Glaciimonas sp. PCH181: one gene and its partner. The protein of the gene in region 1 interacts with the protein of each later gene in a pairwise test. Links are inferred from orthologs where the notes say so. Each region holds a gene or a part of one and is shown on either strand. Other genes may lie near its edges.

Evidence for each region.
Region 2: the proteins of ruvA (region 1) and ruvC interact in binary tests that used the Escherichia coli proteins (3 or more experiments, as listed by UniProt). The link is inferred for Glaciimonas sp. PCH181 from one-to-one orthologs.

Annotation. Positions count from the first base shown.
Region 1 is NZ_PYFP01000001.1:2,839,175-2,845,056, forward strand. What follows is about bases 1,621-4,559. They hold ruvA (Holliday junction branch migration protein RuvA), read right to left. Parts: upstream 3,410-4,559; coding sequence 2,831-3,409; downstream 1,621-2,830. Other genes in these bases: C7W93_RS12950 (YaiI/YqxD family protein), read right to left, coding at 1,621-1,713; ruvB (Holliday junction branch migration DNA helicase RuvB), read right to left, coding at 1,688-2,746; C7W93_RS12965 (IS66 family transposase), read right to left, coding at 3,564-4,559. In the rest of the region: C7W93_RS12940 (DUF2147 domain-containing protein), read left to right, coding at 1-186; C7W93_RS12945 (2-keto-4-pentenoate hydratase), read right to left, coding at 276-1,118; more of C7W93_RS12950, read right to left, coding at 1,189-1,620; more of C7W93_RS12965, read right to left, coding at 4,560-5,141; IS66 family insertion sequence element accessory protein TnpB, read right to left, coding at 5,171-5,518; C7W93_RS12975 (transposase), read right to left, coding at 5,515-5,882. UniProt on the Escherichia coli protein: The RuvA-RuvB-RuvC complex processes Holliday junction (HJ) DNA during genetic recombination and DNA repair.
Region 2 is NZ_PYFP01000006.1:221,360-225,160, forward strand. Bases 1-2,756 are described here. They hold ruvC (crossover junction endodeoxyribonuclease RuvC), read right to left. Parts: upstream 1,772-2,756; coding sequence 1,229-1,771; downstream 1-1,228. Other genes in these bases: rsmH (16S rRNA (cytosine(1402)-N(4))-methyltransferase RsmH), read right to left, coding at 1-365; mraZ (division/cell wall cluster transcriptional repressor MraZ), read right to left, coding at 376-804; purH (bifunctional phosphoribosylaminoimidazolecarboxamide formyltransferase/IMP cyclohydrolase), read right to left, coding at 1,928-2,756. Outside these bases: more of purH, read right to left, coding at 2,757-3,493; C7W93_RS24120 (Fis family transcriptional regulator), read right to left, coding at 3,702-3,801.

The sequences.
Region 1 (5,882 bases):
ACGATGCTGCAAGGGATGAAGAAAGATGGGACCGATTTTAGCGGCGGTACTATTCTGGATCCAGCGAACGGTAAGGTCTACAAAAGTAAAATGTCGTTAGAGGAAGACGGCAAGAAATTAAATGTCCGCGGGTATATTGGCGTTCCGATGCTGGGGCGCTCGCAAACTTGGGTGCGTGAAGAATAACAATCCCGATCTGTAAAAAAGCCACGCTAGTTATAAACCGCGTGGCTTTTTTATATCTATCACTATAGAAAAACGGAGGCTCTGTGTATCTATACGAAAGATAGTGTCAGTCCCGGTAGCGCTACGCCAGAAAATGCAGTCACCCAAGTTTGGCCACGCTGCACCGGATAAGCATCTGTCCACGTACCTGTAGTAATAATTTCTCCCGCAGTCAATGGTGCGAACTGAGGCTGTGTTTTAAGCAACTGATGTAAATGCCAAACCGCGTGCAAGGGACTATCCAGTACGTCGCTGCCAAAACCAGCGCCACACAACATTACCGAGTCCTCTGTGCAGCAGGATAACGACACACTTGCATTGGCCAGAATGTCACCTAAATTTCGCCGCGTAGCTGTTGATAAAACATGCGGATCGCCGATAATGAGCGTCCCGTGCAAACCGAATGCCGCAACAGCATCAGCGGCTTCAAACTTCCAGTCGGGAAATGGACACACCACTATTTCAAAAGCGTGCGCCATCCATTCGATGCAATCCGCCAAATCATTAATGGTAGCGTCGGGCGCCGGCGTCGTCGCCAACTTGAACACGATTTCCGGCTCGATGCGCGGTTGCACTGCGCCTTCGAGACTCTGAATGCCGCGATTATCATCGGCAAAACGCACGGTACTATCAAAGATATGCGACCAAATAAGCGCGTGGATAGGCTCCTTGACACCATATTTTGGCCATAGGGTACGATTGGTAAAACCAAGTTTGCGCCCTATCGGAACCTCACCTTGACTGATGCTGGCATCCAGCACCCTCTTTGCAATGTCATATCCGTCGGCAAGTGACAATACCTCGCCATTTGACAGTGGTGGTAACAGTTGAGCGTGCGCTCTCGCATCAATAAGTTGATGCGCATACCGATTGGCTTTAGTGGACATGAGCATGGTTCGCTTACACAAATTAGTGAAGACTATCGCATTGTCTGTGACGTTTAATTTTTATACAAGCAGCAGATTAGGGAATACAACATTTCTGTAAATACCGATCCAATTGCGCTGCAAATGTATGCCTGTCGTTCTGACTAAATGTTGCAGGACCGCCAGTTTCTACGCCTGAGTCACGTAACTCCTCCAAAAACTTGCGCATCGTTAAGTGCTGCTGAATATTATCATTCGTATAAAATTCGCCGCGTGGATTAAGCGCATCGCCACCCCGCTCCAGAACTTCTGCCGCCAGCGGAATATCTGCCGTTATGACCAAATCCCCCGAACGTAACAAGCGAACAATTTCCTGATCGGCAACATCAAATCCTGATGGCACCTGAATAGCTTTTATAAAACGTGACGGTGGTGTTCGTAGTAATTTATTTGCTACCAGCGTAGTGATGATTTGGCGCCGCTCAGCTACACGAAATAAGATTTCTTTAATAACGTTTGGGCAAGCATCGGCATCGATCCATATTTGTAGGCCAGCTTGTTGTCGCTGCGGTGCATCGCCGGTATTAATATGAGTGCTAATTTTGCCCCCACAACTCACCATTTGGACCGGTCTGCGGTACGCTCACGCCAAAGTGGGCATAAGCCGCCGGAGTAGCGATTCGACCGCGCGGTGTACGCTGAAGAAATCCCTGTTGGATTAGATAAGGCTCCAGCACGTCTTCGATGGTATCCCGTTCTTCACCGATCGCTGCCGCCAGATTATCAAGCCCGACTGGACCGCCACCAAATTTAAACAACACGGCTTCCAGCAACTTACGGTCCATTACATCGAAACCGACTGGATCGACGTCCAACATCACTAATGCAGCATCGGCAATCGACTTTGTAATTTCACCGTTCCCTTTAACCTCAGCATAATCTCGCACACGGCGTAAAAGTCGGTTAGCGATACGTGGCGTACCGCGACTGCGCTTCGCAATTTCAAACGCGCCATCACCGAATATAGGGGCATTAAGTAAAGCAGAGCTACGTGTAACGATCTTGGTCAATTCTTCTGGCGTATAAAATTCCAATCTTGCGACGATACCAAAACGGTCTCGCAGCGGATTCGTCAACATTCCTGCGCGAGTCGTCGCGCCAACTAAGGTAAATGGCTGCAAATCGAGGCGCACAGAACGTGCGGCCGGACCCTCGCCGATCATAATGTCAATTTGATAATCTTCAAGAGCAGGGTAAAGAATTTCTTCTACTACGGGAGAAAGACGGTGAATTTCGTCGATAAAGAGGACATCATTGGCCTCTAAATTTGTCAATAATGCTGCCAAATCCCCGGCACGTTCTAATACAGGTCCGGAGGTTTGACGTAAATTAACGCCCATTTCACGCGCAATAATATGCGCGAGTGTTGTTTTTCCAAGGCCAGGAGGGCCAAATAGCAATGTATGGTCTAACGCTTCTTTCCGCTGACGCGCTGCGGTAATGAAGATCTCCAACTGTTCGCGAATTTTTTGCTGTCCGACATACTCATCCAGATGCTTGGGTCGCAACGCACGTTCAATTGCCTCCTCATTCGGCGAAGCTGGTGTCGCTGCGATAATCCGCTGCGCCGTAAAGTCGTCCGTTTGAATGCTCATGATGAGATGTTAGCTTGGCTAGGTAAGTTATATGTCGTTGAGAACGCATATTAGAACGCAAATCTAATACTTATGCGTTTTAATCTATAGCTTGGACAATGCCTTCAAAGCCAACTTGATACCATCGGATACGGTTACGTCGGTTGGTATTTGTTTCATGGCTAAAAGTGCCTCTTTGTCGGAGTAACCCAAAGCAACTAAGGCATTCAAAATATCGCCAGTTACATCGCTGATTAAATGGCCGCCTACGGCACCAAGATCCGCGCCAAGTTTACCTTTTAATTCAAGCAACAATCGCTCGGCAGTTTTTTTTCCGATACCTGGGACTTTAGTCAAACGCCCAGCCTCTTGCAAGGTGATCGCCTGTGCCAAATCAGAAACAGACATACCAGATAGAATCGACAGCGCCGTCCGCGCACCAACACCGCTAATCTTAATTAACTGCTTGAAAACGTTACGCTCTTCGGCAGTACCAAATCCAAATAGAACGTGCGCATCTTCTCGTATGGCAAGATGAGTTAGCAAGACTACCTTCTCACCAATTCCAGGGAGATTGTAAAAAGTACTCATAGGGACGCCGACTTCGTAGCCGACTCCGTTGCAATCAACCAACAGTTGTGGCGGATTTTTTTCGAGCAACGTTCCAGCGAGACGACCTATCATCTTGTATGACCATAGTAAAAAGTAAGCTAAATCATACAGGACAACTGATTAAAAACCCAGTAGTTGTCGTTACGAGATTACAGATGTGGGCAATTTGACGTTTGGGATGTAAGCGTCGTTCAAAGGCCGTATTGACAGCCCCGCATTTCAGCGGCTATTGCTTTGGCGCAGATATGATCGCCAGCCTAGATGCCAGATTCCAAGGCAGGAAGTCATCAATTTGATTGACGGGATGATCGGCAATATGCGTCAGGACGTAGCGCAACCATGCTGCCGGATCGACGCCATTGAGTTTAGCCGTCCCAATGAGCGAGTAGATAGCGGCGGCACGTTCGCCGCCATTGTCGGAGCCTGCAAACAGATAATTACGTCGTCCAATGGCGATACCGCGCAATGCGCGTTCGGCGGCCGAATTATCGATCTCGATGCTGCCATCGTCGCAATAGCGGGTTAATGCTGGCCATAAATTGAGGGCGTACAGGATCGCCGCAGTAGTATCGGATTTGCGCGACAGCGTCAACAAACTTGCCCGCAGCCAGCTTTCCAACGCATCAATGAGCGGGCGCGACTGCGCCTGGCGCACTGCCTGTCTTACCTGTGGCGGTTTGCCACGTATGCTTGCTTCGATCTCATACAATGCGCCGATGCGGCGCAAGGCTTCAGTGGTGATTGGCGAGGCCCGTGCTGCATGCAAGTCGAAGAATTTGCGTCGCGCGTGCGCCCAGCACGCAGCCTCCTGTACACGACCGGTTGCATAAATCGCGTTGAATCCGGCATACGCATCGGCCTGCAGAACGCCGGCGAATTTCGCCAGATGGGTCTGAGGATGGATACCTTTGCGGTCCGGCGTGTAAGCGAACCAGACTGCCGGGGCATCGGTTGATCCCGATGGCCGGTCGTCGCGGACATACGTCCACAGTCTGGCTGTTTTGGTCTTGCCATTGCCGGGTGCCAGTACCGGGATCGGGGTGTCGTCGGCATGTAATTTGGTCGTTGCCATCACATGACGGCGTACCGCATCGACCAGCGGTCGCAGCAGGCTGCTGGCAGCACCGACCCAGTCTGCCAATAATCCCCGATCCAGTTCCACACCTTCCCGGGCATAGATGACCGATTGCCGGTAGAGCGGAAGATGATCAGCGAACTTGCTCACCAGAATATGGGCGAGTAATCCGGGCCCCGCCAGACCGCGTGCAATCGGACGGCTGGGTGCCGGCGCCTGGACGATGCAGTCGCAGCAGGTGCAAGCGAGTTTGGGACGCACATGCCGGATGACCCGAAAGCTGGCCGGGACGAATTCAAGTTGCTCGGCAACGTCACTGCCGAGATGACGCAAATCGCCACCGCAATCGGGGCAGGCGGCATGCTCTGGCGTATAGATCTTCTCGTCCCGGGGCAAATGGGGCGGTAGCGGTTTGCGTGGTATCTTCGGACGCACTGGCTTCGTTGCCGGGGCAGCGCTGGCAACGTCACTTTCTTCTGTCTGCAAATCTTCTAACCGTAATTCGAGTTGTTCAATTTGCCGGTCCAGCTTCTCGGATTTGCGGCCGAACTGCAGCCGTTTGAGTTTGGCGATGAAGAGCTTGAGGTGTTCGATTTCGATGCGATGTGAGGACAGTGCGTCCTGTAGCTGCGCCACCGTTTCCCCGTGCAACGCAATGACCGCATCACGATCGGTAATCATCGCTTTTAAAGCGCTGATATCGTCGGGAAGGTGGGGCGGCGTTGACATGCCCGTAGTTTACCGAATGACGTCGATGTTTACAAGCCTGACAGGGGCCGTTGCGTGCGCTCGGGACGTCGCCAATCGATCCCTTCCAGCAACATTGACAGTTGCGCTTGCGACAGACAAACCGCGCCTTCGCTTGCCTGCGGCCAGATGAAGCGGCCGCGTTCCAGCCGTTTGGCCAGCAGACACAGCCCGTCGCCGGTCCACCACAAGATCTTCAAAATATCGCCACGTCGGCCACGAAACACGAAGACGTGACCGCTAAACGGGTCATCGGCCAATGCCGTTTGCACCTTGGCTGCCAACCCATTAAAACCGCAACGCATATCGGTCACGCCTGCTGCGATCCAGATCCGCGTTCCTGCTGGCAAACCGATCATGCCAGCAACCGGGCCAGCACCATGGAAAGCATAGACGGATCCACCACGCCCTCGACTCGAAGTCGCGCCTTACCTATTTCCAGGACCATCACGCCGGTCGGTGTAACGGCCGTGGTGAAGACTGGCTTGGCAGGGGATGGTTGCCGAGGGTCGCCAAGAACTACTGGCAGCAATTTGACGGACTTGCCTGAGGCAATCTCATAGGCTCCTGCACGAAACAATTTACGCCAGGTAAATACCTGGTTCGCATTCACATCGTGGGCCCGCGCCACCCGCGACACCGAGGCCCCAGCCATCAAGGATTGTTCGACCACCATGCGTTTGAAATCAATCGAATGTTGCCGATAACCACTGCGCTTAGAGG
Region 2 (3,801 bases), on another replicon or contig:
AAACCCCGGCTGGCATCATCGACTTGCGGCGATGAAATCCCCAAATCCAGCAACACGCCGTCGACCTGCGCAATATTGCGTTCGCGCAAGGCCTCTGCCATCGTCGCAAAACTATCGTGAACGATTTCAAAACGCGGATCGACGATCGTATTTGCGGTCGCAATCGCTTGCGGATCCTTATCAAATGCAATCAGGCGACCACGCGGTCCCAGACTAGCTAAAATTTTTCGGCTATGACCACCGCGGCCAAACGTGCCGTCGACATAAATCCCGTCTGCACGCTCGCCGATAATATTCAATGCATCTACAGCTTCATCCAGCAACACCGTGCGGTGCTGGAATTCGGGCACCGATTGTTCAGTCATCTTGGCGCCGTCAGAAGGAAAAATTACTTAATACATCGGGCATGCCAGCAGCAACTGCTTGCGACTCGCTTTCAGCCAACTTGGCTGCGTCCCAAATCTCGAAATGGCTACCCATTCCCAACAACATCACTTCGCGTGATAAGCCAACGGCCACGCGTAATTCCGGAGCGATCAAAATCCGCCCGGCAGAATCGAGTTCAACATCAGAAGCATTTCCAAGAAAAATACGCTGCCACGCGCGCGCGGACATAGGCCAGGCCGCGATTTGCTCGCGATGGCTTTCCCATGTCGGACGGGGGAACAACAGCAGACAGCCGTGCGGATGTTTAGTGAGGGTCAGGCGACCTTCACACTGAATGGTCAGCGCGTCACGATGCTTGGATGGCACAGACATCCGTCCTTTTGCATCGAGATTTAATGCTGAGGCACCCTGAAACACCGCAGACTCCTATTGAATTATGTGAAAGTTAAGGAAAAATGTTTTTGTGATAATGGCAAAATGCCCCACAAAAAAACACTTTTTCACACTGACACCCACTTTAGAGGATGCATTATCCGCGGTCAAGCCATTCGTCCATATGAATTGCAAATTTTTGTGTAAAGTCAATGACTTAGCGCGTTTTTGTCAACTAAGTATCGAATTGGTCAAATCTCAAAATCTGTGATAAATGAAGGACTTACCAAAGACTATAAAAGCGACATGTGAGCTATACACATGTGTTTTATGTCGATTAGACATCGAAAAATAGTAGGTTTATTCCAGAAGAGAATTCGAATTTAACAACAGAAGAGAGGGATGCTTAAGAGGAGTGGCGGAGATTATGGCGGTTATCGCGATATTAACGCCGGACTTGGTTTACAACTTAGCCAATTAAACGACCACCCTTAACGCGTAAGCCTTTTTTCGCAAGCGCGGGCGCTAACGCTGCCAGCGCCGCTAACGCCTCGCCGCTATGCGCATGACAAATTGCCACAGCGAGAGCATCAGCGGCATCGGTGCCGGGCAAACCTGGCAAAGACAACAACCGCTGGACCATATCCTGGACTTGTTGCTTTTGCGCTTTGCCGTGCCCTGCTACTGCTTGCTTGATCTGCAACGCAGTATATTCAGCTACCGGTAAATCGGCACTGACCAGCGCGCAAATAGCCGCACCTCGGGCTTGACCTAGCAATAGCGTGGATTGGGGATTTACATTGACGAAAACAATTTCGATTGCTGAGCAATCCGGCGTATAGGTCCGCACCACTTCCGAAACGCTGCTCAAAATAACCTTCAGGCGTTGCGGCAAATCGGCGTCGGGCGTTTTGATTGTACCGGAGGCAACATAGGTCAGTTTATGGCCTTGCTTGTCAATTACGCCAAAGCCTGTCGTGCGCAGACCGGGATCGATACCGAGGATTCTCATAGCGTATTAATGATCTCGGCGTAGTGGTCGCTGGCGGATAAGTGCCCCATCGCAACCAGCCCAAACCGTCGTACACCTGCTATGCGACGACCATCGAAGTTTTTGAGTAAACAAGAAGAAGCGATAGCCGTCTGCTGCATATTTGTTGTTTTTTGCTTAGTGACGGAAATGACGTGCGCCAGTCAACAGCATGACCACGCCATGCTCGTCAGCTGCATCGATAACTTCTTGATCGCGCATTGAGCCACCCGGCTGAATAACGCAAGATGCGCCAGCATCGACCACAACATCCAGACCATCGCGGAACGGGAAGAATGCGTCGGAAGCCACCGCCGAACCGACCAGCGATAAGCCAGCATTTTTCGCTTTGATCGAGGCGATACGTGCTGAGTCGACACGGCTCATTTGACCGGCACCAACGCCTAATGTCATGCCATTGCCACAGAAAACGATTGCGTTTGACTTGACGAACTTAGCGACGCGCCAGGCGAACATCAGGTCTTGCAGTTGTTGTGGAGTAGGTTGTTTTTTGCTGGCTACCGTGATTTCAGCCAATAAGACGTTTTTAGCATCCGGTGCCTGCACCAGCAAACCGCCGCCAACGCGTTTGAAGTCGTGCGCATTGCGGCCATTGCCGAGCGCTATTTCCAACAAGCGAACATTTTGTTTGCCAGCGAAAATTTGCTTAGCTTGCTCAGTGAACGATGGCGCAATGACTACTTCGACGAATTGTTTGGCAATGGCTTCAGCAGCATTGCCGTCGATCTCGTGATTGAAGGCGATAATGCCGCCGAAAGCCGACGTAGGATCGGTTTGGAACGCTTTGCTATAGGCCTCTAAGACCGTCGGCGCAACAGCAACGCCGCAAGGATTCGCATGCTTGACGATGACGCAGGCAGTCTCGTCGAAAGTTTTTACGCATTCCCAAGCAGCATCTGCATCGGCAATGTTGTTGTAGGACAGTTCTTTACCTTGCAATTGGCGATAATTCGCCAGTGCGCCGTCTATCGTATTCAGGTCGCGATAAAAAGCGGCCGATTGATGCGGGTTTTCACCGTAACGCATTTCTTGTACTTTTTCGAAATGCAGATTCAGCGTAGTCGGATAAGCGCTACGGGTTACGTGTTGCTTATCTTCGCCCAGCGAAGTGAAATAATTAGTGATCGCGCCATCGTATTGCGCGGTATGCGCAAAAACTTTCTTCGCTAAAGCAAATTTAGTTTCGTAAGCCGCTTCGCCCTGATTCGCTTTCAGCTCAGCCAGCACTTTGGCGTAGTCGGACGGATCGCACAGTACGATCACATCTTTATGATTTTTAGCCGACGAGCGCAGCATCGCAGGGCCGCCAATATCGATGTTCTCAATCGCATCTTCCAACGAGCATTGCTGCTTGGCGATCGTTTCCTGGAAGGGATACAGATTGACTACGACCATGTCGATCAGGGGAATCTGATGCTGCGCCAATGCGCTCATGTGTTCAGGAAAATCCCGACGCGCCAGAATTCCGCCATGCACTTTCGGGTGCAATGTCTTGACACGCCCATCCAACATTTCCGGAAAACCAGTGTAGTCAGCGACTTCGGTCACATGAATACCGTTGTCGGCGAGAAGTTTGGCGGTGCCGCCGGTCGACAAAATATTCACACCCAGCGCGACCAGCTCGCGGGAAAATTCGAGAATACCGGTCTTATCGGAGACGGAAATGAGGGCTTGTTTAATCATGGTGGGAAACTCGGAAAAGATGCATTACTAATGACAATGAACAATCAACTGGCGTGATAGCTAACAGACGTGTGGAACGCGTTGCTGCGTCATCAATAGCGCGCTGTCAGACAATTAAGGGGCAGTTAAAGGGGCAGATACGGATGTAATTAAAACCCACTAAGCGATCGGCCCGACACACCTTTTGTATTGTTCGTTCGAGGTTAAATTACAATAAACCGTGTTGCTGCAATTTCTTGCGTAATGTGTTGCGATTAATTCCCAGCATCTCAGCTGCATGTGACTGATTGCCTTCGGCACGCGCAATG